One region of the Burkholderia savannae genome, then DNA from elsewhere that is predicted to be linked to it. Evidence: riboswitches for the same ligand, from Rfam matches in the RefSeq annotation. Region 1 holds a riboswitch; the other holds the start of a gene.
The links. Region 1 has a riboswitch for cobalamin ahead of WS78_RS09745 (HoxN/HupN/NixA family nickel/cobalt transporter). Riboswitches for the same ligand answer to the same signal wherever they lie in the genome.

Region 1 (15,462 bases):
TCCCCGCATATCCGCTCGATCAGCCGGCGCGCCAGCCCTTCGAGCCGCTCTCGCGTGTCGCCCGCGTGACGCCACGGCTCGCCGCTCACCGCACGCAACGCGTCGGGCCGCGGCCCCGTCCACGGCGCGGCCCAGTCGGACGCGAGCGGATCGAAGTGCTCGCCGAGCGCGAGATCGCGCGCGAGCGCGCCGATCAGCCCCGCGTGCTCGCCGCGCCCGTCGCCCGACGGAAAGCGCGCGAGCGCGACGAGCGTATCGCGCCGCTGGCGGCCGCGCGGCGAGCTGCCGAACGTGTGCAGCCCGTCGCGGATCTGCGCCTCCTTCAGCTCGCAAAGCCACGCGTCGACGCGCGTGAGCAGCGCATCCTCGGCATCGCGCCCGCTGGGCGGCGCGATGCTCAGCTCCTCGTGCAGCTTGTGCTCGACGATCGTCTCGAGGATCGTCTCGCGCAGCACCTTCGCGCGGCGCGCGTCGACCATCAGCGCATCGTAGTATTCGTCGACCTGCCGCTCGAGATCCTGCAGCGGCCCGTAGTTTTCCGCGCGCGTGAGCGGCGGCATCAGATGGTCGACGATCACCGCCTGCGCGCGCCGCTTCGCCTGGCTGCCCTCGCCCGGATCGTTGACGATGAACGGATACAGGTGCGGCATCGGCCCGAGGATCAGGTCCGGCCAGCACGCGGGCGACAGCGCGACGCTCTTGCCCGGCAGCCATTCGAGATTGCCGTGCTTGCCGACGTGGACGAGCGCGTCGATGCGAAACGCGTCGCGCAGCCAGAAATAGAACGCGAGATACGCGTGCGGCGGCACGAGATCGGCGTCGTGGTAGTTCGCGTAATCGTCGTCGCCGCGCGAGCGCGACGGCTGCACGCCGACGAACACGTGGCCCGCGCGCCAGCCGGAAATCGGGAAGCGCCGCTGCCGCAGCGTCGGGTCCGCTTCGGGCGGGCCCCAGCGCTCGTTCAGCGCGTCGCGCGCCGCTTGGGGCAATTGCGCGAAGCGGCGCAGGTAATCGTCGAGCGGGTAGCTCTGGAACGCCGGGCGCAGCGCGCGCGTCGACGGATCGTTCGTCACGCCTTCGGTGATCCGCGCGAGCAGCGCGTCGCCGTCTTCGGGGAGCTCGCCGATCCGATAGTCTTGGTCGCGCAGCATCGCGAGCACCGCGAGCGCGGACGCCGGCGTATCGAGCCCGACGCCGTTGCCGATCCGCCCTTCGCTCGCCGGATAGTTCGCGAGCACGAGCGCGACGCGCTTGTCCGCGTTCTCGAGCGTGCGCAGCCGGCACCAGCGGCGGCTCAGCTCGGCGACGAACGCGATCCGCTCGTCGTCCGGCTGATAGCGCACGACGTCGACCTCGGTGTGCGGGCAGCGGTACGCGAGCCCCTTGAAGCTCACCGCGCGCGTGACGATCCGCCCGTCGACTTCCGGCAGCGCGACGTGCATCGCGATGTCGCGCGCGTTCAGGCCGTGCGGATCGGCGAGCCATGCGTCGCGATTGCCGCCCGACAGGATCACCTGCAGCACGGGCGCGTCGCCCGCGAGCACCTCCGGCTCGTCGGCGCCGAGCGCGCCCGCCGCGAACGCGGTCGTGTTCAGCACGAGCGACACGTTCGCGTCCGCGCACAGCTTCTCGACGACCGCGCGGCTCATCGCGTCCTTGAGCGACGTCACCGCGATCGGCAAAGGGTTGAGCCCTTCTCGCTCGAGCGCGGCGGCAAGCGCGTCGAACACCGCGGTGTTCGCGGCCTGCCAGTGCGCCTTGTAGAACAGGATCGCGACCACGCGCGCATGCTCGCGCCAGCGCGCGCGCCAGTCGTCGAGGCTCGGGCTCGCGAGCGCCGGATGATAGAGCGCGGCGGCGGGCAGCGGGCGCGGCGGCTCGGGCTCGTCGCCGACGCCGAGCGCGTGGTGCGCGATGCTGCGCAGCAGCGCGCGGGCGTTCGCGGGCCCGCCCTCGCGCAGATAGCGCCACCACAGCCGGCACAGCTCGGGCGCGACCGTGCTCTTCGCGATCAGGTTCGGATCTTCCTGCAGGTCGCCCGAGAACATCGCGAGCTGCTGCCCGGCGCGCGCCGCGAGCGCGACGGCCTGCTCGATCCCGTACGGCCAGTACGTCTCGCCGCCGAGGTGGTCGATCACGACGGCGCGCGCGTGACGCAGCACGTCGTCGACGTAGAAATCGACCGACGCGGGCTGCCTCAGGAACGTCACGTTCGCGAGGCGCACGCTCGGAAAGCCGTCGCCGAGCGTCGGCACGACGCTCGCGAGCAGCGACAGCGTCGTGTCGGCCGAGCTCAGGATCACGATGTCGGCCGGACGCTGGTCGATCCGGACGACGCCCTGCGTATCGTCGACAAAGCCGCCCGGCGTCGTGCGCAACAAATGCATCGCTCTACTCCGCGCCGCGCGGCATCACGCGGCCTGCGCGCGGGCCGCGAGCGCCGCGTCGAACGCGCGCTGCAGCGCGGCCGCGTCGAGGTCCTCGCCGATCAGCACGAAGCGGCTCAGGTCGGCTTCGCCGTCGCGCCAGCGGCGGTCGAAATAGCTGTCGAAGCGCCGGCCGACGCCCTGCACGACGAGCCGCATCGGCGCGCCCGGCAGCGCGGCGAAGCCCTTCACGCGGTAGATCGTGTGCGCCTCGACGAGCGCCGCGAGCGCCGCGAGCGCGGCCTCGCGCGAGCTCACGCGCGCCTCGACGACGACCGAATCGAACTCGTCGTGGTGATGATCGGGATCGTCGGCCGAGCCGTGGTGATCGTGGCGCAGGTGAATCGTCTCCTCGGACGCGGCGTTCAGGCCGAGCAGCGTCGCGAGATCGAGCTCGCCGCGCTGCGCGCGCACGATCTTCACCTGCGGCGCAATCTCGTCGCGGATCGTCGTCTCGACCGACGCGAGCGCGCCGTCGTCGAGCAGATCGGTCTTGTTGACGATCACGAGATCGGCCGACGACAGCTGATCGGCGAACAGCTCGTGCAGCGGCGATTCGTGATCGAGGTTCGGGTCCGCGCGGCGCTGCGCGTCGACGGCGACCGGGTTCTCGGCGAACTGGCCGAGCGCCGCGGCGGGCGCGTCGACCACGGTCAGCACCGCGTCGACGGTGAAGCTGTTCTTGATCGACGGCCAGTTGAACGCCTGCACGAGCGGCTTCGGCAGCGCGAGGCCGGACGTCTCGATCAGCACGTGGTCGATGCCGGCTCGGCGCTCGACGAGCTTTTCCATCACCGGATAGAACTCTTCCTGCACGGTGCAGCAGAGGCACCCGTTCGCGAGCTCGTAGAGCTGGCCGTCGGCTGCGCGGCCCGCTTCGTCGCAGCCGAAGCCGCAGCCCTTCAGGATCTCGCCGTCGATGCCGAGCTCGCCGAACTCGTTGACGATCACGACGATGCGGCGGCCGCCCGCGTTCTGGAGGATGTGGCGCAAGAGCGTCGTCTTGCCGCTGCCGAGAAAGCCCGTGACGATCGTCACGGGAATTTTGCGCATTTGCATGGTGGTTCCGTTGGTCGGTATCGGTTCGAATCGGTTCGATGTCAAGGCGGCCGCGAACGCGCGGCTCATGCGGAGATCGTCACGTCGATGTCGTCGTAGCGCCTGATCCGGTAGATGAGCGCCGAGACGGCCCAGCTCGCGACGAACAGTCCGATCACGAAATAGCCGAGCACGCCGAAGTGCTCGGCCGCCATCGCGACGAAGTCCCAGAGGCCGCCCTTGAGCGCGAGCTTGTCGCCGACGAGGGCGAGCGCCTCGATGCCGCCGATCACGACCGCCACGAGCACCGACACGAACGTGATCGTCATGTTGTAGTAGATCTTGCGGATCGGCCGCACGAACGCCCAGCGGTACGCGCCCATCATCATGATGCCGTCCGTCGTGTCGACGAGCGTCATGCCCGCGGTGAAGAGAACGGGCAGCGCCATCACGGACCAGAACGACAGCCCGCCGTGCGCCTGCGTGGCCGAGATGCCGAACAGCGCGATCTCGGTCGCTGTGTCGAAGCCCAGGCCGAACAGGAAGCCGATCGGATACAGGTGCCAGCTGCGCGACACGATCGCGAACAGCGGCCGGAAGATCCGCGCGAAGAAGCCGCGCCGGTTGAGCAGCAGGTCGAGATCCTGCTCGACGAGCGGCTCGCCGCGCCGCACCGCGCGGAACGTCCGGTGCACGGAGATCAGGATCAGCAGGTTCGCGAACGCGAGCACGAGCAGGAAAAACGCCGACACGCTCGTGCCGATCACGCCGCCCCACGCCTTCATCCCTTCGAAGCGCTCGGCGAGCGTCGCGGCCGTCAAGGCGACGGCGACCGTCATCAGGATCACGACCGTCGAGTGGCCGAGCGAGAAGAAGAGCCCCGCGCCGAGCGGATTCTTTTTCTCGTGCATCAGCTTGCGCGTGACGTTGTCGATCGCGGCGATGTGGTCGGCGTCGACCGCATGGCGCAGCCCGAACGTATAGGCGAGGAGCGCCGTGCCGAGCAGCACCGGCTGGCCGTGGAACGCGGCGAACGCCCAGATCCACGCGCCGACGTTGAACGCGATCAGCAGCGCGTAGATGCCGACGATCTTGCTGCGGAGCTCGGCGGGGCTGTCGTTGAAGAGACGGAGAAACGATTTGAGCATGGCGCTCCCTTTGCGAACCGGTCGACAAACAAGACGAATGCCAACACGCGCGACATCGCGCGCGATGCGCGTGCCGCCGCGCCCGGTTCGTCGTCCGTCCGCGCGCACTGCGCGCCGCTGCGCATTTGCAACGCGCGCGTTTGCGACATGCGCATATGCAACGTGCGCGCCGGCCGCTCGCGCAGATGCGACTCGCGCGGCGCGGGCCGAAGCACGCGGCACCGGACGGGGATGAGCCAGGCAAGGCGGCGTCGAGCGACGCGATGAAGCCGTGGACGACGCGCCGCATCCCCGCGGCGCTGAACCCTGGGGCCGCTCGCCGTCGCGGCGGCGGATGCGCTCGAACGGCGAACGGGCCCCGTGTCTCGGCCGGTATCCGGGCTGACGAAAACGCCGCTTCACCTTCCCGGACGCGATGCGTCCAGTGGTTGGCCGCGCATGCCGGCGGGCATGCGGAGAAGCGGGCGCCGCATCGCTCGCGCGATGCCTTCGCTTACCGTTGCGGGGGCAGCGCAGGTTGGCGAGCCGCGACGCGGCGACGCTCCCTGCTTCCCGTTTGACTGCGTGCGACAAGAACCCGCACGCGAGCACCGAAACGCGAGCGAGTGTAGGCGCGCGGGCGCGGTGCGTCAAGGCGGACAAAAGGCGCGGAAGGACGACGCGGGCGCGGCGGGTGTCGCGCAGCACGGCGGCTGGAACACGTCACGACCGATGGCGGGCCGGCGCGCGAGCGGCGTCGATCGCCGCGCCGCGGCCGAAGCGGCGCGTCGATCGGAGCCGCGCCGGATCAGCCGACACCGCGCGCCGGATGCGGCGTGTCACGGCTGCCCGGCGCGCGAGCGGGCGCAGACGGCGCTCGCGCGCGCAAGCCGGACGCCGCGCCGACGGCCGGCTCGCGCCGCCCCGCGCGGTCGGCCCGGTCGGCCGCCTGCGCATGCCGCGCTGCCCGCGCCGCCCGCCCGGCGCGATCCGGGCGGAGCCGTCGGCCCTCGCCGGCCGCGAGCGCCGACGCCCGCTGCCCGCCCGCCGCGCGCCTTCGGCGGCGTGCCCTCGCGTGTTCGGCGCTGTGCTATCGTATGCGCGCGTTCGGTGCTCGAGCGCGCGACCCGCGCGCTCAGTCAAACGGGAAACAGGAAGCGGCGAGCCCGCGCAGCCTGTGCTGTCCCCGCAACGGTACGCCGCCTGCGACGCGCCCGCCGCGTTCGCGCATTCCGCCATCGCGCCACTGTCCTCGCCACGGACGGGAAGGCGGCGGAATGGCAAGCGGCCAGCCCGGATACCGGCCGACGCAAGGGGCGAGCCGCGCTCGCCGAACGCCCGGTTCCGCGGGGGACGGAACCGGGCGCGCAACCCACGCAGCATGACGCGCCGGCTCGCGAGCCGGCCGTCGATGGCCGAGGCCGCATGACTCCATTCGCTCCAAGCCGCCGGAACCCGCGCGAGCGCGACTCGCTCGCGCACCGCCCGATGATGCGCGTCGCGCTCGGCATCGGCTGCCGCGCGGGACGGCCCGCCGATGCGATCGAGGCCGCGATTCGCGCCGCGCTCGCGCAACTGCCGGATGCGTCGCTCGCCGACGTCGGCGTGGTCGCCACGCTCGACGCGAAGGCGCGCGAGCCGGGCCTCGTCGAATGCTGCGCGCGCAACGGCTGGCCGCTCGCCGCGTTTTCGCGCGACGAGATCGCCGCGCAGCTCGCGCGTTTCGCCCGCGACGCGCGGCGCGCGGCCGGCGCCGCGCCGTCGCTCGCCGCGCGCGCGCGCTTCGGCGTCGACGGCGTCTGCGAGCCATGCGCGCTCCTCGCCGCGCCGAACGGCGCGCTCGTCGTGCGCAAGCTCGCGCTCGACGGCGTGACGGCGGCGCTCGCCGGCCCGCTGTAACGCGCGCCCTCTTCCGATCCACGAACGACACGACTCACAGGACTCCAGTCGATGAAAACCGATTCCGAATCGCATCAACGCATGGCCGAGCGCCGCCGCGCGGGCCACGAGAAAAAGCAGGCGGCCGCGACCGCCGAGAAAGGCCTCTTGATCGTCCACACGGGCAACGGCAAGGGCAAGAGCACGGCCGCGTTCGGGATGGCCGTGCGCATGCTCGGCCACGGGATGCGGATCGGCGTCGTGCAGTTCATCAAGGGCGCGCTGCATACGTCCGAGCGCGATTTTCTCGGCGCGAACGCGCAGTGTGATTTCGTCACGATGGGCGACGGCTACACGTGGAACACGCAGAACCGCGACGCCGACATCGCGACCGCGCGCCGCGGCTGGGACGAGGCGCGCCGGATGATCGAAAGCGGCGACTACCGGATGGTGATCCTCGACGAGCTGAACACGGTGCTCAAGTACGAATACCTGCCGCTCGACGAAGTGCTCGCGACGCTCGCCGCGCGCGCGCCGACGCTGCACGTCGTCGTGACGGGCCGGCACGCGCCCGACGCGCTCGTCGACGCGGCCGATCTCGTCACCGAGATGCGGCTCGTCAAGCATCCGTACAAGGAGCAAGGCGTGAAGGCGCAGCGCGGCGTGGAGTTCTGACGCGATGCCCGCCTGCCCCGCGCTCTTCGTGAGCGCCGCCGCGTCCGGCCAGGGCAAGACGTCGGTGACGGCGGCGCTCGCGCGCCATCACCGGCGGCTCGGGCGGCGCGTGCGCGTGTTCAAGACCGGCCCGGATTTTCTCGATCCGATGCTGCTCGCGCGCGCGAGCGGCGCGAGCGTCTATTCGCTCGATCTCGGGATGGTCGGCGAGCGCGGCTGCCGCACGCTGCTCGCGCGCGCGGCGGCCGACGCGGACGTGATCCTGATCGAAGGCGTGATGGGGCTCTTCGACGGCACGCCGTCGAGCGCCGATCTCGCGCAGGCGTTTGGCGTGCCGGTCGCCGCGGTGATCTCCGCGCAGTCGATGGCGCAGACCTTCGCCGCGCTCGCGTTCGGGCTCGCGCGTTTCCGCCCCGGCGTGCCGTTTCACGGCGTGTTCGCGAACCGCGTCGGCTCCGAGCGTCACGCGCAGCTGCTGCGCGGCGCGCTGCCCGCCTCGATCCGCTGGCTCGGCCATCTGCCGCGTGACGCACAGATCGCGCTGCCGGAGCGGCATCTCGGGCTGCATCAGCCGGACGACGTCGCCGATCTCGATGCGCGCCTCGACCGCGCGGCCGACGCGATCGCGCACACGGCGCTCGCGGAATTGCCGCCCGTCGTCGAATTCGCGTTCGAAGCGGGCCGCGACGGCGGCGGCACCATCGCGACGCCGTGCGCCGCTCACGCCCGCCATCGCGCGCCTTCGACGCCCCGCGCCGCCGACGATCGCGACGATGTCGCGGCGGCGGCGAATGCGGCCACCGAGGCGAACGAGGCCAATGAGGCGGATGAGGCGGATGAGGCGGATGAGGCGGACGCCGCCGATCGTGCGCGCGAAACGATCGCGGCGGCCAATCACTCGGACGGCGACGGCGACAGCGCCGCGTCCGCCGCGCCGGCCCGCGCGACCAACGACGCCGCGTCGCGCCTCGCCGGCAAACGGATCGCGATCGCGCGCGACGCGGCGTTCTCGTTCATCTACCCGGCGAACCTCGATCAACTGGAGGCGCTCGGCGCCGAGCTCGCGTTCTTCTCGCCGCTCGCCGACGAGCCGGTGCCGGACGGCGCCGATGCGCTCTATCTGCCGGGCGGCTATCCGGAGCTGCACGCGGCGCGGCTCGCGGCGAACGCGACGGCCGCGCGCTCGATCGCCGCGCACGTGGCGGCGGGCCGGCGCGTCGTCGCGGAATGCGGCGGCATGCTGTACCTGAGCGATTCGCTGACGGACGCCGACGGCGTGAAAACGCCGATGCTCGGCCTGGTGCCCGGCCACGCGGCGATGCAGCGGCGCTTCGCCGCGCTCGGCATGCAGACGCTCGCGACGCGCTTCGGCGCGATGACGGGCCATACGTTCCACTATTCGCGCTTCGCGACGCCGCTTGCGCCCGCCGCCGCCGCGACGCGGCCGGACGACGGCGCGGCGGGCGAAGCCGTGTATCGGCACGGCCCGATCGTCGCGACCTATCTGCATGCGTACTGGCCGTCGAATCCGCGCGCGGCGGCGGCGCTTTTCGCGGGCGACATGCTCTGACGCGTTGCCGCCCGGCTCGGGCAGCCGGGTCGCGCCCGCCGTCATGCCTCGCCGGGCGGCAACGCGGAATTGCAACGCGGGGTTGAATTTCAGCAGGCCGCGCGTTCGCGCCGCGCCGCGGCAGCCGCTCCGCACATGCGCGGCAGCCGGCCGGCGCGACGCTCGGCGGCGACGCTTCGCCCGCGCGCGGCGCGCGCCGCAAGCGCCTCTCGCCGCGGCGGCCGCGGGCATCAAGCGAGCAGCGTGTCGTCGTGCGCCATCATCAGCGTGCGCATGTCGTGCCACATTCCGTAGTAATGCACGATGAAGCTGTCGGGGCGGCGAAACAGCCAGGGCGTGTTGATGCCGATCATGTCCAAGACGGCTTCGTCCTGAAGCAAGCCGGCCCTCGACATCGCCTCGATGAACTGGAGCTGGTCGCCGTCGCCGGCATAGACGCCGGATCGGTCGGGCATCGCGGCGATCGTCGCCATGAGATCGCGCAGCATCGCGTCGTTGCGCGGCGTGCGCCGAAAGCCCATCACCCCCGAGTTGAACGGCCACTGGCCGACGTCGCGCGCGAGCAGCACGTCGCGGCCTTCGAGCATCGGCTCGAGCTTGCGATGCGGGTCGGCGATCAGCACGTCGGCGTCGAGCCAGACGACCCAGTCGTGATGTTGCAGGTAGCTGTGCAGCAGCCACGGCTTGAACCAGTTGCCGGTTGCGTCCAGGCCGATTTCGCGCGGAATGTCGCGATGCACGTAGAGCGTGTAGCCCTGCGCTTCGCAGTAGCGGCGGAAATTGCCTTCCGCGATTCGCGCATAACTTTCGATGTGGGAGGTATAGAGCGTCGTGAGCGCGATCGCGCGGCCGGGATTGTACGTGCTGCGCTCGGCGGCGTCGGCGGCCGGATACTGCGGAAACGAAAACATCGGCAGCGCGGCGGCGCGGCACCGGTTGACGTGCTCGACGAGCACGTCCCGGAAGCGCGGCGTCACGCCTTTGTGATCCGGCGAATCCGGCGCGTCGTCGATGCTGACCGCGAACGTCGGCACCCGGCTCCAGAGCGGATCGTAGTTGTATCCGGTCGGCATGACGGCGCAGATCCCGTCGATCAACGTCATGTAGTGCTGCGTGTCGAGACCGGCGAGCAACGCGGCTTCGGACGTCGGCGGGCCCTCGCCGCCGAGCCGGCATTGCTTCACGAGCCGCAGCACGGCCTCTCGCACGGCTTGCGTGTTGCGCCAGAACTGCACGTCGACCTGCGGCAGCGCATGCGAGGACGTGCGCACGAGCAGCATGTCGCGACCGGCCATCAGGCGCTCGATCGCAACGGGCTCGACGATCGCCGCGTCTTCGCTCAGCAGCAGCACAAGCTCGCCCGGCCGCGCGCGCCGCAACGCGTCGAGCAGCGCTTCGTAGCGGTACAGCGCACGCAGCGGAAGCGCTTGCGGCATCGCGCAGGCGTCGATCACCTCGTGGCGATATCCGTGCAGCCGCGCATACTGCCGATGATTGGCGAGGCTGGCCGGCGCGGGATGGCAAAAATGGCTGAGCACGATCATGGCGTGGCCTGCAGCTCCTCGGCCCGGCGCCGGACCCGCTTGCGCACGCTGTCCATGTCCCATAGCCCGAGGCAGCGATCGGACATCGGCACCACGCCGATGTCGGGCCCGTAGATGATGCTTTCGTGACTCCCCTCGATCAGCAGCGACAGCGGAGCATCGAGATCGTAAGGCGCCATCTCCAGATTGATGGGCGTCCATTGGCCGGTGACGATGTCCGCGTTGCGCGGATACGTGCGATACACGAAGGTGGTGGTCAGCAGAAAGCGTGCGGACGTGTTCGCGAAACGTTCGAACGCGCGGAACACGTCGGCGTGAGAAAAATGGAACAGGCAGTCGCGGCACAGAATCAGATCGGCTTGCGGCAGCGCGTCGTGCAGGAGATCGAGATGCATGAAGCGGCGGTTCGCCGCCGCCCACGCCTGCTGGTTGGCGGCGACGAGATCCGGCACGATGTCGGCGCCGATATAGTCGATGCCGGTGAGATCGACGTGGCGCATCCAGTTGAAATCGCCGCACGGCACGTCGAGCATCGACTTCACGCCGAAGCGGCGCAGCAGCCCGGGCAATTCGCGAATGATCTGCGCCGCATTCTTCAGCTCGGAACCCCAGCCGGACACGCTCTCCTGCGAATGCCAACCTTTTTCGTCGTAGATCTTCTGGAATACTTGCGACGCGTCGTCTTCCATGTCACACACCCCTTCTTTCGCGAAGCATTGCGGTCGGTCAGCGCCTGCCGGGTCGTGGCAAAAGAAAGGCTGCTGCGGTCGGACTGGCGATGCGCATCGGATTATACGACGCCAAAATCGACGGCACGGCACGGCGTGGCCGGCCGGCTCGACGGGCCCGGCCGGCGTGCGCGATGGCGCCGCACTCGCCTTGCCGGCAAACGACACGCAACGAAGCGGGCATGCCGCCGATACGGCGTACCCGCTTCGTTCATTTACCGAGCCGAAAGAACCGCTGCTTGCGCGGCCCGCTCACTCGACGCGCGCGTCGAGCCCCGCCATGATCGCGAGCCCTTCGTTCAACGCCGGAAAGAGGCTGCGGTTGAAATTGTTCCAGCGCAGCTCGAGGATCGTGTCGCCGGGATCGATCTCGGTGTTCAGCACGTCGTGGATCACCTCGCCCGAATCGACGCCGTTGTCGACGTAATGAAACGATGCGCCCGTCATCTTCACCGGCTCGACGGGCACGGTCTCCATCGTCTTCCAGTCGACGACCTTTTGCCCGCGCGCGCCGAAGAGCGCGTCGAGCGTCGCATATGCGCCGCGTCGCTCGTACGGCGACTCCGCGCGCGTGATGCCCGGATGGATGTTGACGATCCGCCGGCAGTACGGCGCGCCCGGGCGCACCAGTTCGTCGAGGATCACGAGCAGCCCGTCGAGCACGACGAGATCGGCGCCGAGCGCGTCGAGCGTGTCGCGCAGATGCGCTTCGAACGCGCGCTTGCCCGCCGGCCGCGCGGGCGAATCGAGTGGCTCGCGCCGGTATTCGGACGGAATCGCGAGCAGCAGGTCGTTGACGAGCCGGCCCGCTACGCGCAGCTCGGGCGGATAGAACCAGCGCTTGCCGGGCTCGTACGCAAAGCCGTATTCGGCGAGCTTTTCGCGGTCGAGCGGCGAACCCGCGTCGTCGTCGTAGATCACGCGCTCGAGCGAGTACGCGTCGCCGAGCTCGGTGTCGTTCAACGCCCCGACGAGCGATTCGAGCACCGATTTCATGTAGCGCTTGCCGCCCCTGTAGTCGACCTGCTGCCCCGCCTTGTCGGCGGCGGCGTTTCTGAGCGACCAGATGTAGACGAGTTTCTTCTTTGCCATCGCAGTGTTGTCCTCTCGTTCGGGCGGCGCGCCGCCGCGCCGCCCATGGGATGATGAGACGCGCTTACCAGTTGTATTTCGCCGTCGCGATCACGGTGCGCTGGTTGCCGTACATGCATACCGAATCCGACTGGCAGCCGGACACGTAGCGCCGGTTGAACAGATTCGTCGCATTGACCGCGAAGCGCCAGTTGCGCATTTCGTAATGCAGCGCGGCGTCGAAGAGCGTGTAGCTCGGCACCGTCAGCGAGTTGTCGGCCGCGCCCGCCGCCGCGCTCATGTAGCGCACGCCCGCGCCGATCCCGAAGCCCGTGAGCGGCCCGTTGCGCCACGTCCAGTCGGCCCACAGCGACGCGATCTGGCGCGGACGCGGAACGTCGATGGGCCACTTGTTCAGCGTGTTGTCGTTCGCCTGCACGTTCTTCACGTCCTGATAGACATACGCGGCGATCACCGACAGCTCGCGCGACAGATTGCCGACCGCGCTCAGTTCGATGCCGCGCGAGCGCACTTCGCCCACCTGCACGAACGTGCTGCTCGTCGGATCGTTCGGATTGCTCATCGCGACGTTGGTCTGGTTGATCTGATACACGGCCGCGTTCAGCATCAGGTTCTTGCCGGGCGGCTGCCAGCGCAGGCCGGCCTCGATCTGGCGGCCCTTGGTCGGCACCGCGAGCCCGCCGCCCGAGAGCTTCAGGCCGATTTGCGGATTGAACGACGTCGAATAGCTGATGTACGGCGCGAGGCCGTAGTCGCCGAGATAGGTCAGGCCCACGCGCCCGCTGAACGCGTGATCGTTCTGCTTGAAGCTCGTCGAATTCGCGATGTCGTCCTGCAACGTGCGCGTCCAGTCCTGCCGGCCGCCCAGCGTCAGCACCCAGCGCTGCCACTTGATCTGGTCCTGCACGTACAGGCCGAATACGTTGAGCGTCGTCTTCGTGTCGGTGCGCGGATACGCGCCCGGCCCGCTGAAGATATCGGCCGGGATCGGCGTGTAGACCGGCCGGTACAGGTTGAGGCTCGGCGCCTTCGCGAGCCATTCGCTGTCCGTCGTCGTCTGGCGGTTGTAGTCGAAGCCGAACAACAGCGTGTGCGAAAGCGGGCCGGTCGTGAATTTCGCCTGCGCCTGGTTGTCGACGTCGAAGCGGCTGTAGTTGAACTGGAACAGGCCCGCGTAGCGCGTGAGCGTCGCCATCGTCGGGTCCGCGCCGTCGAGGCCGCCGCCGTAGACGGACGCGTCGTCGAGCGACAGGTGCATCCAGCGCACGTTCTGACGGAACGTCCATACCGGGTTCAGCTTGTGCTCGAACTGATAGCCGAGCGACCATTGCTTCTTCCGGTAGTGGTCGAAATTCGCGTCGGCCGTATACAGATCGTCCGAGATCGTGCCGTTCGGGTTCGGCAGCACCGTGCCCTGCGCGGGCAGGAAGTTGCTCGACGTGTCGCCCCAGTCCTGCAGGTACGTCGCGGCGAGCGTGAGCGACGTGTCCGCGTTCGGCTGCCACTTGAGCGACGGCGCGAACGACACGCGCTGATCGGCGAGCGGCCCCGTCTGCGCGTTGCCGTCGCGGCCGACGCCGACGATCCGGTACGACAGCGTGCCGTCCTTGTCGATCTTGTCGCCGACGTCGAACATCAGTTGCTTGCGCGCGTAGTTGCCCACCTGCACGCCGACTTCGCGAATCCGCTCGCCGTTCGCGAGCTTGCTCTGCACGTCGACGATCGCGCCGGGGTCGCCCTGCCCGTACAGCACCGACGTCGGGCCGCGCAGCACGGCGATGCTGTCGACCATGTACGGATCGACGCGCCAGCTCGACAGGTTCAGCGTGTTCGGCACCTGCAGCCCGTCGACGAACACGGTCGGCGTGAAGCCGCGCAGCGCCGCGTACCAGTCCGAGCGGTTGTCCGATCCGTAGCTCGAAAAGCCCGGAATGTAGCGGAACGCCTGATTGATGTCGGTCGCGCCCGTCGCCTCGATCTGCTGCGCGGTGACGATGTTGATCGTCTGCGGGATCTCGACGATCGGCGTATCCGTTTTCGTGCCGCTCGTGCTGCGCCGCGCGACGAGACCGATGGTCGCGTCGCGCGGCGCATCCGCCGACACCGATATCGCGGGCAACGTGCCGCCCGACGCGGTATCCCCATTCACCTGACTGCCCGGCTGCCGCGCGTCTCCCCCCGGCTGCACCGCCTGTGCCTGCGCATGACTCGCCGCCGCGTAAAACGCCACGCCCGCCGCGGCCGCGATCGCACGCACGCGCGTGCTGGTTGCCCACTCCATCTTCCGTTGCTCCAAGTTGCAAAGCGGCCGCGAGGCCGCGCCTTCATCAAAGAGCGATGGCCAGCCGGCCGCCGCTCACCCCGTTGTTATCGTGTCGTGGCCGCGCGCGGCCTTCAGGCCGGGCGGCTTCTTCGTGTTCTGCTCCGTGCGCGCACTCGGCGAGCGACGCGGCGATTTCGTCGGCGCGGCGCGCGAGCACCGACAGCAGCGTGTCGGACAGCCCATGGCTGTCCTCGCAGCAACCTTGCAGATAAATGCGCGGCTTGAAGTGCGCGGGCGTCGCGAGCCGGTAGTCGCGCGCGACGTCGCCCGCCGCGAGCGCGTCGCCGAGATGCGGCGCGAGTCCGTCGAGAAGCGCGAGATGCGTGTCGCGGCGATAGCCCGTCGCGAGCACGAGCGCGTCGAAGCGCTCGGTGCGCGCGTCGCCCGTCAGGCGGTCGCGCAGCACGAGTTCAGCCTGCCCGTTCGCGGTGCGCGCGGCCGATTCGATCGCGGCGTTCGCGAGCAGCCGGTGGCGCGGCGCATCGCCCTTCGCGTCGGCGACGCGCTGCAGGTAGAGCATTTCGTAGATCTGCTCGATGAGCGGCCGGTCGACGACCGCGTAGTTCGTGTCGCGAAAGCGCTCGATCAGCGAGCGCCGGCCGCTCGCCGGCTGCGCGTAGACGACGTCCGTGAACGCCGGATTGAAGATCTCGTTGACGAACGGGCTGTCGTCCGCCGGCTTGAGCGCGCCCGAGCGGATCACGAGGCTCGCCTCCACGTGCGGAAAGCGCCGCGCGAGATCGACGAACACCTCCGCCGCGCTCTGCCCCGCGCCGATCACCGCGACGCGTTTCTTCGAACGGGCATCCGGCGTACGGGCTTCCGGCGCGCCGACGAGCCGGTCGATCGACGTCAGGTAGTTCGACGAATGGACGACGAGATCGGGCCCGAGCGCGGCGAACGCGTCGGGCACGCTCGGCGCGCCGCCGACGCCGACCGACAGCGCGCGCGCGACGCGCTGCCGCTCGCGGCCGTCGGCGTCCTTCGAGAACACGCGCAGCGCGTCGATCTCGCCGCTCGCGCCCGGCGCGGCGACGGGCTCGATCGCCGTCACCGTCTCG
Region 2 (15,462 bases), 990 kb from region 1:
GCGCGATCATGCCGCCCGGCATGTTCTTGTCGCAGCCGCCCACGACGACGACGCCGTCCATCCATTGGCCCTGCACGCAGGTCTCGATGCAGTCGGCGATCACCTCGCGCGACACGAGCGAGTACTTCATCCCTTCGGTGCCCATCGACATGCCGTCCGAGATCGTCGGCGTGCCGAAGATCTGCGGGTTCGCGTCGGCGGCCTTGACGGCCGCGACGGCTGCGTCCGACAGGCGCTGCAGGCCCGCGTTGCACGGCGTGATTGTCGAGTGGCCGTTGGCGATGCCGATCATCGGCTTGTCGAAATCGTCCTTCTGGTAGCCGAGCGCGTAATACATCGAGCGATTCGGCGAACGGGCCACGCCTTGCGTGATGTTCTTCGAGCGGCGGTTGTACGACATGGGGACTCCATCCATCGACTGGTTGACTGTGGGGCGGCGCGCTGCATCGGCGCGGTCCGGCTCAGGTGGGCAAGAATGCAGTTTCTCTTAGAGAATGTCCAATATATTATTCATCACTTATTAGGTCGATTTTCATATTAATCCGTCGGTCGACAAGGACGTGGAGAGCGATGTGACCCCTGATTTACGCCAATGGCGCTATTTCGTCGCCGTCGCCGACGAGCGGCACTTCGGCCGGGCCGCCGAGCGGCTCTCGATGACGCAGCCGCCGCTGTCGCAGGCGATTCGCGCGCTCGAGGACGCGCTCGGCGTCGCGCTGTTCGCGCGCACGAAGCGCTCGGTCGAGCTGACCGCGGTCGGCTCGGCGCTGTTGCCCGACGTGCGGCGGCTGATCGCCGCGGCCGACGCGCTGCCGCCTCTCGCGCAGAGCCTCGCGCGCGGCGAGGCGGGGTCGCTCGCGCTCGCGTTCGTGTCGACGGCCGACTACGGGCTGCTGCCGCAGCTGCTGCGCGAGTTCGGCGCGCGCTATCCGCACGTGCGCCTGCAACTGACCGAGGCGACGAGCGACGTGCAGATCGAGGAGCTCGTCGCGGGCCGCATCGACGCGGGGCTCGTGATTCCGCCCGTGCCGCCGCGCCATGCGGCGTCGCTGTCGTATCTGCCGGTGCTGCGCGAGCCGCTCGTCGTCGCGATGCCGGCCGACGCGAGCGAGGCGGCGGGCGACGCGCCCGTGCGGATCGCCGACATCGCGTCGCTGCCGCTCGTCATCTTCCCGCGTCGTTTGGCGCCCGGCTTTTATGACATCATTACGGGCTGCTACGGCGCGGCGGGTGTCGCGCCGCGCATCGGCCAGGAGGCGATCCAGATGCAGACGATCGTGAGCCTCGTGTCGGCGGGCATGGGCGTCGCACTGGTGCCGCAATCGCTGCGTAACCTGCGGCGCACGGGCGTCGTCTATCGCGCGCTCGCCGCTACGGCGCCCGTCGTCGAGACGGGCCTCGTGTGGCGCACGGGCGACGTGAGCCCGGTGCTCGCGGGCTTCATCGACGTCGTGCGCGGCGACGCGCAGCGGGTGTCGCCCTCCGATCCGCCGGCCGGCGTGCCTGGCCGGGCGCGCGCGGGCAGGCTCGCGGCGCGCCCGTGAACGTTCGCGCGGCGCGCCCGTCGAACCGCGGTTGCCGCATGCGCGTCGCCTCGAACGTCGGCGTCGCCGTGCGTGCCGCATCGATTCAGAACCATCAACGCTAACTCATGATCATTCATCCGAATTTCGATCCCGTCGCGATTCACCTCGGCCCGCTCGCCGTGCGCTGGTACGGGCTCATGTATCTCGTCGGCTTCATCCTCGCGATCGTCGTCGGGCGGTTGCGCCTGAAGCTGCCGTACGTCGCCGCGCAAGGCTGGAGCGCGAAGGACATCGACGACATGATGTTCTACGGCGTGCTCGGCGTCGTGCTGGGCGGCCGGCTCGGCTATGTGCTGTTCTACAAGGCCGGCTACTACTTCTCGCATCCGCTCGACATCTTCCGGGTGTGGGAGGGCGGGATGTCGTTCCACGGCGGCTTCCTCGGCGTCACGTTGGCGATGGCGCTGTTCGCGTGGCAGCGCAAGCGCCACTGGCTCGAAGTGACCGACTTCGTCGCGCCGATGGTGCCGACGGGGCTCGCGGCCGGGCGTCTCGGCAATTTCATCAACGGCGAGCTGTGGGGCCGCGTGACGAGCCCCGACGCGCCGTGGGCGATGCTGTTCCCGGGCGCGTCGCGCGACGACGCCGCGTGGCTCGCCGCGCATCAGGATCTCGCGGCGAAGTGGGATCTGAACGAGGTGTTCCTGTCGCACCAGATGCTGCCGCGGCATCCGTCGCAGTTGTACGAAATCGCGCTCGAGGGCATTGCGCTCTTCATCGTGCTGTGGTTCTTCTCGCGCAGGCAGCGGCCGATGGGCGCGATCTCGGCGCTGTTCCTGATCGGGTATGGCCTCGCGCGCTTCACGGTCGAATTCGCGCGCGAGCCGGACGATTTCCTCGGTTTGCTGACGTTCGGGCTGTCGATGGGGCAGTGGCTGTCGCTGCCGATGATCATCGCGGGCGTGCTGATGATGGTCTGGGCGTATCGGCGCGGGGGCGTCGCGAAGACGGCCTGATCGAGCGGCGCCGCGCGGCTGCGTGCGATCGCGCGGCCGCCGGCCCGGCGCGAACGGCGTGGGCGGCGGGCCGCGCTTGCGCGTACGCTGATTGCGGCGCACGGCGCACGGCGCACGGCGCACGGCGCACGGCGCACGACGCACGACGCACGGCATACGGCACATGACGCGCGGCGTACGATGCGCACCGTGCCGATACGCGGAACGCCGGGCCTGCCTTTCACGCGCGCAACGTGCGGCCAGCGCTCGTGATCGCGAGCAATCGAACAACCTGCGACATGCGATCGCAAGTTCCGACATGCACGAAGCGCAATAAAAAACGCCGGCGAGAAGCCGGCGTTTCGTCGACGGCGGGCGGCGCGCCACATTGCCGCCCGCGCCGCTTCATTTCACTTCATCTGCACCGAACCGTTCACGTTGACGGTCACGGTCGTCTTGCCGCCTTCGACGGCGATCGGCGCGCTCGCCTTCGCGCTGTCCATCGCGGGCGCGGCCATCGCGAACATCCGCGGATACGGCTGCACGTTGCGGCCGCTGCCGACGTTCACTTCACGGATCGAATAGTTGCTGTAGCCGAACGCGCGCGTCGCTTCCTCGGCGCGCGTGCGGAACGCCTTGATCGCTTCCGACGTGAGCTTTTGCTCGGCCGCGCGCTGCGCTTCGGGCGACAGCGAGAACGCGACGTTGGCCACCTGCATCATCGGGCTCAACTGGCCCGCGAGCTTCGACGCGGCCGCGAAGTCGTGCGACTCGAGCACGACCTCGGTGCGGCCGCGCCACGCGGAGATCTTGCCGTCACGGTCGATGCTCGGCGACACCGAGAATTCGCCCGTGCGCGCGGTGACGCCCGATACGCCGCGCGCCTGCGCGAGCGCCGCGTCCGCGCGCTTGTTCAGCTCGGCGGTCAGCGTGCCCGGATCTTTCGCCTGTTGTTCGTAGAACAGCGTGATGTCGACGACGTCCTGCGGAACATCGGTGCTCGCCTGCGCGGACAGCGACAGCACGCCCGCGGGCGGCTGCATCTGGCCCATGCTTTGCGCGCGCGCCGCGGACGGGGCGAGCGCGAAGGCGATCGGCAGCGCCGCCGCGAGCGTGACGGCAACGGCTAGAGCGGATTTTTTCGTCATTGTTGACTCCTTGAGCGTAAGCGCGCACGCGACATGCGGCGTGCGGGGCGCGGACGGACGCCGCGCTTCTTTCGAAACGCCCGGCGGATGCGGCACTGCATCTGTCGAGCGCCCGTTAGGCTGTCGAAAGCGGGCCGAGGTTCCGGCCGGCGCGGCTTCGCGCGCCGGGTCTGACAATGTTTGACGTGGCCGCCGCGTCACTTCATCAGGCGCTTCGTGATGAAGCGCCATTCTTCGGGCGTGACGGGCGTGATCGACAGCCGGTTGCCCTTCGCGAGCACGCGCATGTCGGCGAGTTCCTCGTGCTCGCGCAATGCGCCGAGGGAAACGAGCGGCGTCTTCTTGACGAAGCGCACGTCGACGAGCACCCAGCGCGGGGATTCCTGAGTCGACTTCGGATCGTGGTACGGACTTTGCGAATCGAATTGCGTCGGATCGGGGTAGGGCGTCGACGTGACTTCCGCGAGCCCCGCGATGCCGGGCTCGGGGCAGCTCGAGTGGTAGAACAGCACGCCGTCGCCGATCCGCATCGTGTCGCGCATGAAGTTGCGCGCCTGATAGTTGCGCACGCCGGTCCACGGCAAGGTTTGGTCGGCGGCGGCGGCGAGGTCGTCGATGCTCGCCTCGTCCGGTTCGGATTTCATCAGCCAGTAGCGCATGGATCGCAACGACTCGACGCAATGAAAAGGCTGCACAAAAGGAAACGGCATCGGGCTTTGCCCGATGCCGTCGAATAGGCCCCCGCCTTGGCCGCTAGGCCGGCATCCTGAACCTGAGGTTCAGAATTGGTCGCAGTTAGCAGCACTTCGGGTACATCAGACAGAGTGACGCGCGCGCCCGTGCTACAAATTTCCGCAACCGTGCACATGGCATTGGTTCAAGGAATATATGACCTTGGCGAACCAGGCAGGGAAGCTGACTTAACTGTTCGAATCACCTTTGAATTCAGCGGCTTGAACGCGATAGATCAAGCAGTGGCCGAACCTGGTGAAGCATTTTACTGCACCTCGTGCTGTGCGAGCACTGCACCGAGTTGTTCATTCATTTGATGCATTGTACGCCGGATTTCTTCCGCAGGGAACGCTTCTCCGTGACGCACGCTCTGTTGCAGCCTCAGCAGCTCCGATGCGAGCGACAGCGCGGCCATCACGGCGATGCGATCGGTGCCGCGCACCGAGCTGTTCGCGCGGATCTTCGACATTTCCGCATCGACGCGCGCGACCGCCTCGACGAGCGCCGCTTCGGTTTCGGGCGAGCAGGCGAGGCGATACGCCTGGCCGAGAATCGACACTTCGATCTGCTTGGTGCTCATGCCTGTTCTCCGTGGCTCGCCGTGCCTTCGGCTTCATCGCTTGCCTGCGGCGCGAGCAGGTCGAGCTGGTTTTCCGCATCCGGCACGCTTTTCGTGCGCGGCAATTTTTCGAGAATCGCGTTGAGCTTCACTTGCGCGTCGTCGATCTTCGCCGACAGCGTGTCGCGCTCCGCTGCGAGCGCGTTGCGCTCGTCGCGCAATTGCTCGAGTTCCGAGCGCAGCGTTTGCGCCTGCGTGCGCAATTGCGCGACCTGCTCCTCGAGCGCGAGCCGTTCCGCTTGATGGCGTTGATTCAGCGCGATCAGACGGCCGATGTTTTGAGATAGGGTTTCGAGTTCGTTGAGCATGTGCTGCGTCCTCTAAAGACCCAGCATTTTAGCGCGGAATAAGCGACTTTCCGATATCTGTAACGTTTCTAGACGTAACACCCCTGCTTCTCGCCGCGAAATCTCTTCGTCGTTCGTTGATGTCGATCGTGTCGACGACACACGGCGCGACGTTTCTTGCGCTGCGTCGTCGCGCTTTCTTGACGCTGCGGCGCGCGCGCTCCTAAACTGGCGCCGCCTCGGTGCTCGCGCGCTTCGCGCGCGGTTAAACGGGAAGCAGGGCGCGACGTCCGCCGGGACCGAGCCAACCTGCGCTGCCCCCGCAACGGTAAGCGATCGCATCGAATCCGATGCAAGCCGCACTCTCGATGCGTCGGCACGGCCGGCTCGGCCGGCCGCCGGCGTGGTGCCACTGCGCGTTTCGCGCGGGAAGGCGAGGCGGTGACGTCGCGAGCCCGGATACCGGCCGCGGCGGGGAGACGGGCGCGCCCGTCTCCGTGATGCAGGGCCTGCGGGGAAGCGGGCCCCGCTGTGGCTCAACAGGATGTCGTTCATGCGTACCCGTTTCGTCCGCGCAGCGCTCGCCGCTCTGTCCGGACTGCCGTGCGTCGCGCTCGCGCAAGGCGCCGCGGCTGCTCAGCCTGCTTCAGCTGATTCTTCCGTTTCTTCTTCATCGTCTGCGATTCCAGCGGACTCCTTGTCGTCCGCGGCTCCGCCGCCTTTCGCATCCGAACCGGCGTCGGCGTCGGCAACGTCAGCGACATCGGCATCGGCATCGGCATCGGCATCGGCGTCGACATCGACATCGACATCGACATCGACATCGACGTCGACGTCGACGTCGACATCGACAGCGACAGCGACAGCGACAGCGACAGCGACAGCGCCTTCGCGTTCGACGCCCGGCGCGCAGCTCGCGCCGATCGTCGTCACCGCGCAGCGCGCGCCGCAGAAGCTTGCCGACGCGATCCCGCAGACGACGCTCTTCGATGCGCAGGACATCGCCGACAGCGGCGCGACCGATCTGCCCGGCCTGCTCGCGCTCGCGCCCGGCGCGCAGATCGTGCGCAACGGCGGGCCGGGCGCGAGCGCGAGCCTTTTCCTGCGCGGCGCGCAGCCGACACAGTCGCTCGTGCTCGTCGACGGCGTGCGCGTCGATTCGGCGAGCCTCGGGCAGGCGCAGATCAGCCAGCTGCCGCTCGACCAGATCGATCGCGTCGAAGTGGTGAACGGCAACGTGTCGTCGCTGTATGGGTCCGGCGCGATCGGCGGCGTCGTGCAGGTGTTCACGAAGACGGGCGGCGATCATCCGCCGCGCTTCGATTTCTCGGCGGGCTACGGCAGCTATCACACGCAGACGCAAAGCGCGGGCGCATCGGGCCGGCTCGATGCGGACGGCCGGACGACGTTCAGCGTGTCGCTCGCGCGCTTCAAGACGGACGGCTTCTCGTCGCTCGATCCCGCGCTCAAGCCGCAGGCCAATCCGAACGCGAACGGCTATCTGAACGAAAGCGCGTCCGCGTCGCTGCGGCACCGGTTCGACGACAGGTGGGACGCCGGCGTCACGTACTTCCAGGCGAACGGCAAGGCGAGCTTCGACGACGCATACGGCGCGCCGACCGATCTGAATGATCTGTACAGCCGTGTCCAGCAGGTGTCCGCGTTCGCGAACGGCAAGCTCGCCGACTGGTGGACGACGCGCGTGAACGTGTCGAGCGGCAAGGACCGCAGCCAGTCCGCGCTCAACGGCGCATACACCGACCACTTCAATACCGACAACCGCCAGTACACGTGGCAGAACGATTTCGCGATCGCGCGCGGCCACAAGCTTCAGGCGGGCTACGAACGGCTCGACCAGTCGTTCGAATCGAACGTGTTCGCCGCGCCCGAGCGCCACGTGAATTCCGGCTGGCTCGGCTATACCGGCCGCATCGGCGACAGCCAGTTCCAGGCGAACGTGCGCCGCGATCAATACTCCGATTTCGGCGGCGCGAACAGCTACTATCTCGGCTACGGGCTCGACGTCACCGAGCGCTGGAAGGTGTCCGCGAGCTATTCGAGCGCGTTTCGCGCACCGAGCTTCAACGATCTGTACTATCCGAACGCGGGCAATCCGTCGATCCGGCCCGAGCGCAGCCATTCGGTCGAGGCGGCCGTGCAGTATGCGTCGGATGCGGCGGGCGTCGTGCGCGTGACCGCGTTCCAGACGCGCTACACGAATCTCATCGACTATCGCCCCGGCGCGAGCGGCCCGTACTATGTGGCGCAGAACGTCGGCCGCGCGAAAGTGCAGGGTGTCGAAGGATCGTGGCAGGGGCATGTCGGCAAGACCGACGTGCGCGTTGCGGCGACGCTGCAGAACCCGGTCGATGAAACCGCCGGCCAGGATCTGAACCGGCGCGCGCGGCGCTTCGCGTCGGTGTCGGCGAATCGCTCGCTCGGCGGCTGGCGCGTCGGCGGCGAGTGGCTCGTGAGCGGCCCGCGCGACGATTACGGCAATCGTCTGGGCGGATACGGCATCGTCAATCTGTCCGCGCGCTACGACATCACGAAGTCGTGGTACGTGAGCGCGCGCATCGACAATCTGTTCGACAAGGACTACGAGCTTGCATATGCATACAACACGCCGCGGCGCGGCGCCTATGTCACGCTCGGCTGGCAGCAGCGCTGACGGCCGGCCGCGGCTTCGGCGCAGTCGGTGCCGCGCGCGCCGCTCGCGCCTTCGCGCGCGGGAGGCGGCATGAGAGCCGACGCGCGCGGCGCCGGCATGCACGCCGCGCGCGCGGCCGCGATCTGGGCCGCGCTCGCGCTCGTCGCATGCGCGGCGTTCGTCGCGTCGCTCACGCTCGGCAGCGTGCCGGTGACGCCGCTTGACGCGTTCGCGGCGCTCGCTCATCGCGCGAGCGCCGATCCGCTCGCGGCCGACATCGTCCGCACGCTGCGGCTGCCGCGCGCGCTCGCGGGCTTCGGCTGCGGCGCGCTCCTCGCGCTCGCGGGCGCATTGCTGCAGGTGCTGCTGCGCAATCCGCTCGCCGAGCCTTACGTGCTCGGCGTGTCGGGCGGCGCGGCCGCGTTCGCGCTCGTCGCGATGATCGCGGGCGGCGCATGGTGGATCGTCGACGCGGCGTCGTTCGCGGGCGCGCTCGCGTCGATCGCGTTCGTGCTCGGGCTCGCACGCCGCGAGCTGTGGCGCGGCGAGCCGCGCGACGCATCGCCGCGCCTCTTGCTCACGGGCGTCGTGATCTCGGCGGGCTGGTTCGCGCTCATCACGCTGATGCTCGCGATCGCGCCCGAAGAGCGCTTGCGCGGCATCCTGTTCTGGCTGTCGGGCGACCTGAGCGGCGCGGCGTCGCCGTGGTTCGCGCTGGCGGCGCTCGCGCTCGCCGCGTTCGTCGCGTTGCCGGTCGCGCCGCAATTGAACGTGCTGCTGCGCGGCGACACGGCGGCGGCCGCGCTCGGCGTGCCGGTCGCGCGGCTGCGTTTGCGCATCTATCTGATCGCGTCGCTCGCGGCGGCCGCGGCCGTCACGACGGCGGGCACGATCGGCTTCGTCGGGCTCGTCGTGCCGCACGCGCTGCGGCTCGCGTTCGGCAACGATCAGCGGATGCTGCTGCCCGCCTCGATGCTCGCGGGCGGCGCGGGCGTGATGGCCGCGGACCTGCTCGCGCGCACGGCGATCGCGCCCGCGCAATTGCCGGTCGGCGTGATGACCGCGCTGATCGGCGTGCCGCTGTTCCTGTGGATGCTGCTGCGGAGGGCTGCGCGATGACGACGCACCGCGCGCCGACGTCGCGCTCGGCCCGCTACGGCACGCTGCGCGTCGTGCTGAAGGCGGGCGCGCGCACGCTGCTCGACGACTTCACGCATACGTTCTATCCGGGCGAGCTGTGGTGCGTCGCCGGGCCGAACGGCGCGGGCAAGACGACGCTGATCACGACGCTCGCGGGGCTCGCGAAGCCCGCGGCGGGCCATGTCGAGGCGGACGGCGTGCCGCTCGCCGACTGGCGGCCCGAAGCGCTCGCGCGGCGGCGCGCGGTGATGGCGCAGACGCTTTACGACGCGTTCAGCGCGAGCGTGTTCGACACTGTGCTGCTTGGCCGCTTTCCGCATCTGACAGGCTGGGGCTGGGAGCGCCCCGACGATCGCGCGGCCGCGCACGCGGCGCTCGCGCGGCTCGGGCTCGAATCGTTCGCCGCGCGCGACGTGCTGTCGCTGTCGGGCGGCGAGCGGCAGCGCGTCGCGCTCGCGGCCGCGCTGTGCCAGGACGCGCCGCTGCTGCTGCTCGACGAACCGCTCGCGCACCTGGACCTGCATCATCAGATCGACTGTCTCGTCGCGCTCGCCGACTGGCTGCGCGCGGGCGAACGCACGGCGATCTTCTCGTGCCACGACCTGAATCTCGCGCGCCGCTTCGCGACGCACGCGCTGCTGCTCGACGGCAACGGCGCCGCGCACGCGGGCCCGGTGCGCGACGTGCTGACGCCCGAGCTCGCGAGCCGCGCGTTCGGCTATCCGCTCGTGCTGATCGAGCGCGACGGCCACGAGGCGCTCGTGCCCGCATGGCCCGGCGCGCCCGGCCGCATCATCTGACCGACGCGCATCGCGCGACCCATTCCACCCACGAGGCGAACCGATGACCTCCACCTACTCCCTGCCGCACATCGCCCCGCTCGACGACGCCGCGCTGCGCGCGACGCTCACGCGCACGATCGATCACAAGACGAAGCCGCCCGGCAGTCTCGGCCGCCTCGAAGCGCTCGCGCTGCAGCTCGGCCTGATCCAGCGCACCGCCGCGCCGAGCGTCGCGCGTCCCGTCATGATCGTGTTCGCGGGCGACCACGGGATCGCGGCCGAAGGCGTGAGCCCGTATCCGCAGGCGGTGACCGCGCAGATGGTCGCGAACTTCGTGGCGGGGGGCGCCGCGATCAACGCGTTTTCGGGCGTCGCGGGCCTCGCGCTCGAGATCGTCGACGCGGGCGTTGCGTCGCCGCTGCCCGAATCGCCGCAACTGGTCGGCGCGGCGATCGCGCGCGGCACGCGCAACTTCGCGCACGAGCGCGCGATGTCGCGCGACGAAGCGCTCGCCGCGCTCGCCGCGGGCGCCGCGCGCGTGCGGCATCACGCGGCGCTCGGCACCAACGTGATCGGCTTCGGCGAGATGGGGATCGCGAACACGTCGGCGGCCGCGTGCGTGATGAGCCGCCTGCTGAACGTGCCGATCGACGCGTGCGTCGGCCGCGGCACGGGGCTCGACGACGCGGGGCTCGCGCACAAGCGCGCGGTGCTCGGGCGCGCGCTCGCGCGGCACGCGGACGCGATCGAGCCGCTCGACGTGCTCGCGACGTTCGGCGGCTTCGAGATCGCGATGATGGCGGGTGCGTTCATCGAGGCGGCGCGCGCGCGAATGGCGATTCTCGTCGACGGCTTCATCGCGACCTCCGCGCTCCTCGTCGCCGACGCGCTCGCGCCCGCGGTGCGCGAATACTGCGTGTTCTCGCACGTGTCGAACGAAGCGGGGCATCGGCGCATGCTCGAGCATTTCGGCGGCGAGCCGCTGCTCGCGCTCGATCTGCGTCTCGGCGAGGGCACGGGCGCCGCGCTCGCGCTGCCGCTCGTGCGCGCGGCGGCGGCGTTCGTCAACGAGATGGCGAGCTTCGAGTCGGCGGGCGTCGCGAACCGCGATGCGTGACGCGCGATGAATCCGCTCGCCGAACTGCGCTACTTCGTCGTCGCGCTCGGGTATTTCACGCGCGTGCCGGTGCCGCGCGCGATCAGCGGCGCGGCCGTCGATCTCGCGCACGCGGCGCGTTACTTTCCGCTCGTCGGCGTGTGCGTCGGCGCGCTCGCGGCGGCCGTGCATCTCGCCGCGTCGCGCGTGTGGCCGACGGGCGTCGCTGCGCTCCTGTCGATCGCGGCGACGCTCGTCGCGACGGGCGCGCTGCACGAGGACGGCCTCGCCGACAGTTGCGACGCGTTCGGCGGCGGCTACACGCGCGACGACGTGCTGCGGATCATGCGCGATTCGCGGATCGGCACGTTCGGCGCGGCGGCGCTCGTGATCGCGCTCGCGCTGAAATGGCAGGCGCTCGCCGCGATGCCGCCCGCGCGCGCCGCGTGGACGATGATCGCCGCGCATGCGGCGAGCCGCACGCTCGCCGCGAGCCTGCTCGTCACGCTCGACTACGCGCGCGCCGAAGGCAAGGCGCAGCCGGTCGCCCATCGGATGCGCGCGAGCGCGTTGATGTTCGCGGCCGCGCTCGGTCTGCCGTGGCTGTTCTGGCCCGACTGGCGCGCGGGCGCGCTCGCGCTCGCGGTGACGCTCGCGTTGCGCGCGTGCATCGCGCGTTATCTCGACAGGCGCATCGGCGGCTACACCGGCGATTGTCTCGGCTTCGCGCAGCAGGTGTTCGAGCTCGCGATCTATCTGGTGATGCTCGGATGGATCTCGTCCTGATTCGCCATCCGGCTGTCGCCGTCGAAGCGGGCGTTTGCTACGGCAGCAGCGACGTGCCGCTCGCGGCCGACGCGGCGACGGGCGCGGCCGACGTGCTGCGCCGGCTCCGCGTGCTCGGCGCGGGCGCGGCGGGCAACGTGTGGTCGAGCCCGCTCGCGCGCTGCGCCGACGTCGCGCGCGTGCTCGCGCGAGAGGCCGGCGCGCCGCTCGAATGCGACGTGCGGCTGCGCGAGATCGATTTCGGCGCGTGGGAGCTGAAGCGCTGGGATGCGATCGGGCGCGACGCGCTCGATCGATGGAGCGCGGATCTGATGCATGCGCGCGAGCACGGCGGGGAGAGCGCCGCGCAGTTCGTCGCGCGCGTGCGGCCGGCGCTGGCGACGCTCGCCGATGCGGCGCGCGCGAGCTGGGCCGTCACGCATGCGGGCGTGATGCGCACGCTGGCGTCGCACGCGCTCGATGCCCCGCTCGAAGCGATGCTCGCGCGGCCGATCGCGGTGGGCGGCGTCGTGTGGCTGCGACGCGTCGGCCACGCGGGCGGCTGGCGGCTCGTGCATTGGGACGAGTGAAGCGTGCGTGAGCGCGCGCCGCGCTTCGTGTTCGCAGTGGGCCAATGAGGCGCTCGACGCTTGCCGGGGCGACGGCGAGCGCATCGGTTCGGATTGGCGGATTCGACGCGGCCACGATGCGCCTGCGTTCCAGTCATGGAGAGAAGGCGGCATGCGCTTGCTGAATTGCCGGCAGACGTCGCTGCTCATCAGGAATGCCGCCCACGAAATCGCGAACACGGCGAAGAAGATTCAGTACAAACGGCGCTGCGCCATGGCAGCGCCGCGATCGGACGCGATCGGCGTCGTGCGGCGCATTGCTGCGTTCAGGCGTCGACGAACGACGTCGCGCGCGTGCGCAGGCGGATCGCGGCCGCCGTTACGGTCCGGCCTGCATGCTTGCGTGCGCAACGAGTTGCGCGCGCGCTCGTATCCGGGCGACGCAGTGTGGATCGCGCCGCGTCACGGCCTCGGCCGCCGCGCGCGCGCGACGTCGAGATCCCGGCACAGCGCTTCGGCCCCTTGCGCGATGCGCGGCGCGGGTCGCGTCAGCAGATCGCCGTCGATCGCGAACAGATTGCCCCGCGCGACCGCGGCGAGCTTCGGCCACGCGCGCCAGCGCGAGAAATCGGGCAGCGCGTCGCGCGTCGCGGTCGCGCCGGCCGCCGTCGTCACGATCGCTTCCGGATTCGCGGCGAGCACCGCTTCTTCGGTGACGGACGGCGCGACCGGCTTCAGTTGCGCGAACACGTTGCGTCCGCCGCACAGCGCGATCACGTCGCTGACGATGTGGTCGCCGTTCAGCGTGATGAGCGGCTTGTCCCACGCCTGGAAGAACACCGTAACGGGCGGCCGGTTCGCGTAACGCGCGCGCAGTTGCGCGATCCGCTGCCGGTACGCGTCGGCCGCCGCCGCCGCGCGCTCGCGCGTGCCGAGCAGCGCGCCCAGCTTGTCGAGCGACGTCGCGACGTCGTCGAGGTGCCGCGGCTCGCTGAAGTAGAGCGGGATGCCGAGCGCGCGCAGCCGCTCGGTCTCGCGCTCGGCGTTGCCGTGGCGCCAGACGACGATCAGATCCGGCTTGAGCGCCGCGATCCGTTCGAGATCGAGCGCCTTGTTCGAGCCGACGCGCGGAAGCGCCTTCGCGGCGGGCGGGTAGTCGCTGTACGACACCGCGCCGACGAGCTTCGCGCCGCCGCCCGCCGCATAGATGAGCTCGGTCACGTGCGGCGCGAGGCTGACGACTCGTTGCGCGGGCGCGGCGAGCGTGATCGTGTGGCCGGCGTCGTCGGTGACGGCGATTCTCGCGTGCGCGGCGGTGACGCAGAGCGCGCTCGCGCACGCGACGGCGATACGAAGGACAGGGGCGAGCTTGGGCATCGATTTATTGCGCCGCTCCGGCGGCGTTCGTCAACGTGGCCGGCAGCGCCGGCACGCAATCGGCGAGCGCGTGTTCGAGCCGCCGCCATTCGTTCTCGAGAGCGGGCAGCCCGATCCGCACGCTCGGCGCGTGTGCGAAGTAGCGCGTCCAGATGCCGCGCGCGGCGAGCGCCTCGTGCAGCGCATGCGCGCGCGGATCGGCGGTCCAGCTGAACAGCGGCGTCGCGTGCGCGACGAAGCCGTTCGCGCGCAGCAGCGCGGCGAGGCGCGCGCCGTCGTGAGCGAGCCGCTCGCGCGTCGCGCGCTGCCATGCGTCGTCCGCGAATGCGGCGAGCACTGCGTGGCGCGCCGGGCCGCTGACGGTCCACGCGCCGAGCGCGTCGCGCAGCCGCTCCAGCAGCGCGGGCGCGGCGAGCGCGAAGCCCGCGCGCACGCCCGCGAGACCGAAGAACTTGCCGACCGAGCGCAGCACGACGAGGCCGTCGCGATGCGTATGCGCGGCGAGCGACGCGCCCGCGTGCGCGTCGGCGTCCGCGAACGCCTCGTCGACGACGAGGGCGCCGCCGCGCGCGACGAGCTGTGCGTGCCACCGCAGCAGCCGCGCGCGATCGATGCGCTCGGCGGTCGGATTGTTCGGATTCGCGACGATCGCGTAGGTGAGCGCCGCGGGCAGCGCGTCGCTGCCGCAGTCGAGCGGCGCGCCCGCGTGGCCGTGACGCGCGAACGCGGGCGCGTACTCGCTGTATGCGAGCGGCGCGACGCCGACCGTGCCGCGCTCGAACAGCGCGGGCAGCGCGCGGATCGCCGCCTGGCTCCCCGCGACGGGCAGCACGTGCGCGGCGCTCGGCGCGCCGTAGTGGCGCGCCGCGTGCGCGGCGAGCACGCCGTCGTCCTCGGGCAGCCGGCGCCATGCGTCGGCGGGCACGGGCGGCACCGGATAGCCGTGCGGATTGATGCCCGTCGAAAGATCGAGCCACGCGTCGCGCGGGATGCCGTAGCGGAGCGCGGCTTCGTGCAGGTTGCCGCCGTGCGTGATCGCCGGTGCGTCAGCCATGGTGCGTTGCAATGGTGAGCGCCGCGCCCGCGATCAGCAGCGCGAGCCAGAGAATCATCGTGCGCGCGACGAGCGACAGCGCGGCCGCGACGTGCACGGGCGCCGCGGGCTCGCCCGCGCCGAGCACCGGGCGATCCTCGAGCGCGCCGTGATAGACGGCGGGGCCGCCGATCACGACGTTCAGGCTGCCTGCGCCCGCCGCCATCACGGGGCCGGCGTTCGGGCTGTCCCAGTGGCGCGCCTGCGCGCGCCAGCAGCGCCACGCGTTCGCGGTGTCGCCGAGCAGCGCGTAGCTCGCGGCGGTGAGGCGCGCGGGCGCCCAGTTGAGCGCGTCGTCGATGCGCGCGGCCGCCCAGCCGAAGCGCGCGAAGCGCGGCGTCCGGTAGCCCCACATCGCGTCGAGCGTGTTCGCGAGCCGGAACAGCAGCGCGCCGGGGCCGCCCGCGATCACGAACCAGAAGAGCGCGCCGAAGATCGCGTCGTTGCCGTTCTCGAGCGCCGATTCGACCGCCGCGCGCGCGAGCGCGGCTTCGTCGGCGGCGCTCGTGTCGCGCGACACGATGCGCGAGGTCAGCGTGCGCGCGGCCGGAAGATCGCGGCGCAGCAGCGCGGCGGCGATCGGCGCGATGTGCTCGGCGAGGCTGCGCGCGCCGAGCGCGAACCACAGCAGCGCGACGTGCAGCGCGGCGGCGAGCGGCCACGGCAGCGCCGCGACGAGCCAT

Region 2: it holds a riboswitch for cobalamin, as region 1 does, so the genes downstream of both, WS78_RS14625 (TonB-dependent receptor domain-containing protein) here and WS78_RS09745 (HoxN/HupN/NixA family nickel/cobalt transporter) in region 1, are expected to answer to the same signal.

The regions. Positions count from the first base shown of each region.
Region 1 covers NZ_CP013417.1:1,967,020-1,982,481, forward strand. The annotation lists gene cobN (cobaltochelatase subunit CobN) at 1-2,387, opposite strand, end outside; gene cobW (cobalamin biosynthesis protein CobW) at 2,412-3,485, opposite strand; gene WS78_RS09745 (HoxN/HupN/NixA family nickel/cobalt transporter) at 3,551-4,612, opposite strand; cobalamin riboswitch at 4,963-5,222, opposite strand; cobalamin riboswitch at 5,682-5,914, shown strand; gene WS78_RS09750 (cobalamin biosynthesis protein) at 6,080-6,490, shown strand; gene cobO (cob(I)yrinic acid a,c-diamide adenosyltransferase) at 6,542-7,144, shown strand; gene WS78_RS09760 (cobyrinate a,c-diamide synthase) at 7,149-8,714, shown strand; gene WS78_RS09765 (glycosyltransferase family protein) at 8,945-10,258, opposite strand; gene WS78_RS09770 (class I SAM-dependent methyltransferase) at 10,255-10,947, opposite strand; gene WS78_RS09775 (formyltransferase family protein) at 11,239-12,078, opposite strand; gene WS78_RS09780 (TonB-dependent siderophore receptor) at 12,143-14,359, opposite strand; gene WS78_RS09785 (lysine N(6)-hydroxylase/L-ornithine N(5)-oxygenase family protein) at 14,406-15,462, opposite strand, start outside.
Region 2 covers NZ_CP013417.1:2,959,352-2,974,813, reverse strand. The annotation lists gene ilvD (dihydroxy-acid dehydratase) at 1-400, opposite strand, end outside; gene WS78_RS14660 (LysR substrate-binding domain-containing protein) at 573-1,544, shown strand; gene lgt (prolipoprotein diacylglyceryl transferase) at 1,652-2,542, shown strand; gene WS78_RS14650 (SIMPL domain-containing protein) at 2,932-3,669, opposite strand; gene WS78_RS14645 (EVE domain-containing protein) at 3,867-4,328, opposite strand; RNA gene ssrS (6S RNA) at 4,404-4,585, opposite strand; gene WS78_RS14635 (cell division protein ZapA) at 4,667-4,981, opposite strand; gene WS78_RS14630 (hypothetical protein) at 4,978-5,328, opposite strand; cobalamin riboswitch at 5,531-5,792, shown strand; gene WS78_RS14625 (TonB-dependent receptor domain-containing protein) at 5,861-7,978, shown strand; gene WS78_RS14615 (FecCD family ABC transporter permease) at 8,075-9,076, shown strand; gene WS78_RS14610 (ABC transporter ATP-binding protein) at 9,073-9,897, shown strand; gene cobT (nicotinate-nucleotide--dimethylbenzimidazole phosphoribosyltransferase) at 9,941-10,996, shown strand; gene WS78_RS14600 (adenosylcobinamide-GDP ribazoletransferase) at 11,003-11,761, shown strand; gene cobC (alpha-ribazole phosphatase) at 11,746-12,330, shown strand; gene WS78_RS14590 (cobalamin-binding protein) at 12,772-13,686, opposite strand; gene cobD (threonine-phosphate decarboxylase CobD) at 13,691-14,740, opposite strand; gene cbiB (adenosylcobinamide-phosphate synthase CbiB) at 14,733-15,462, opposite strand, start outside.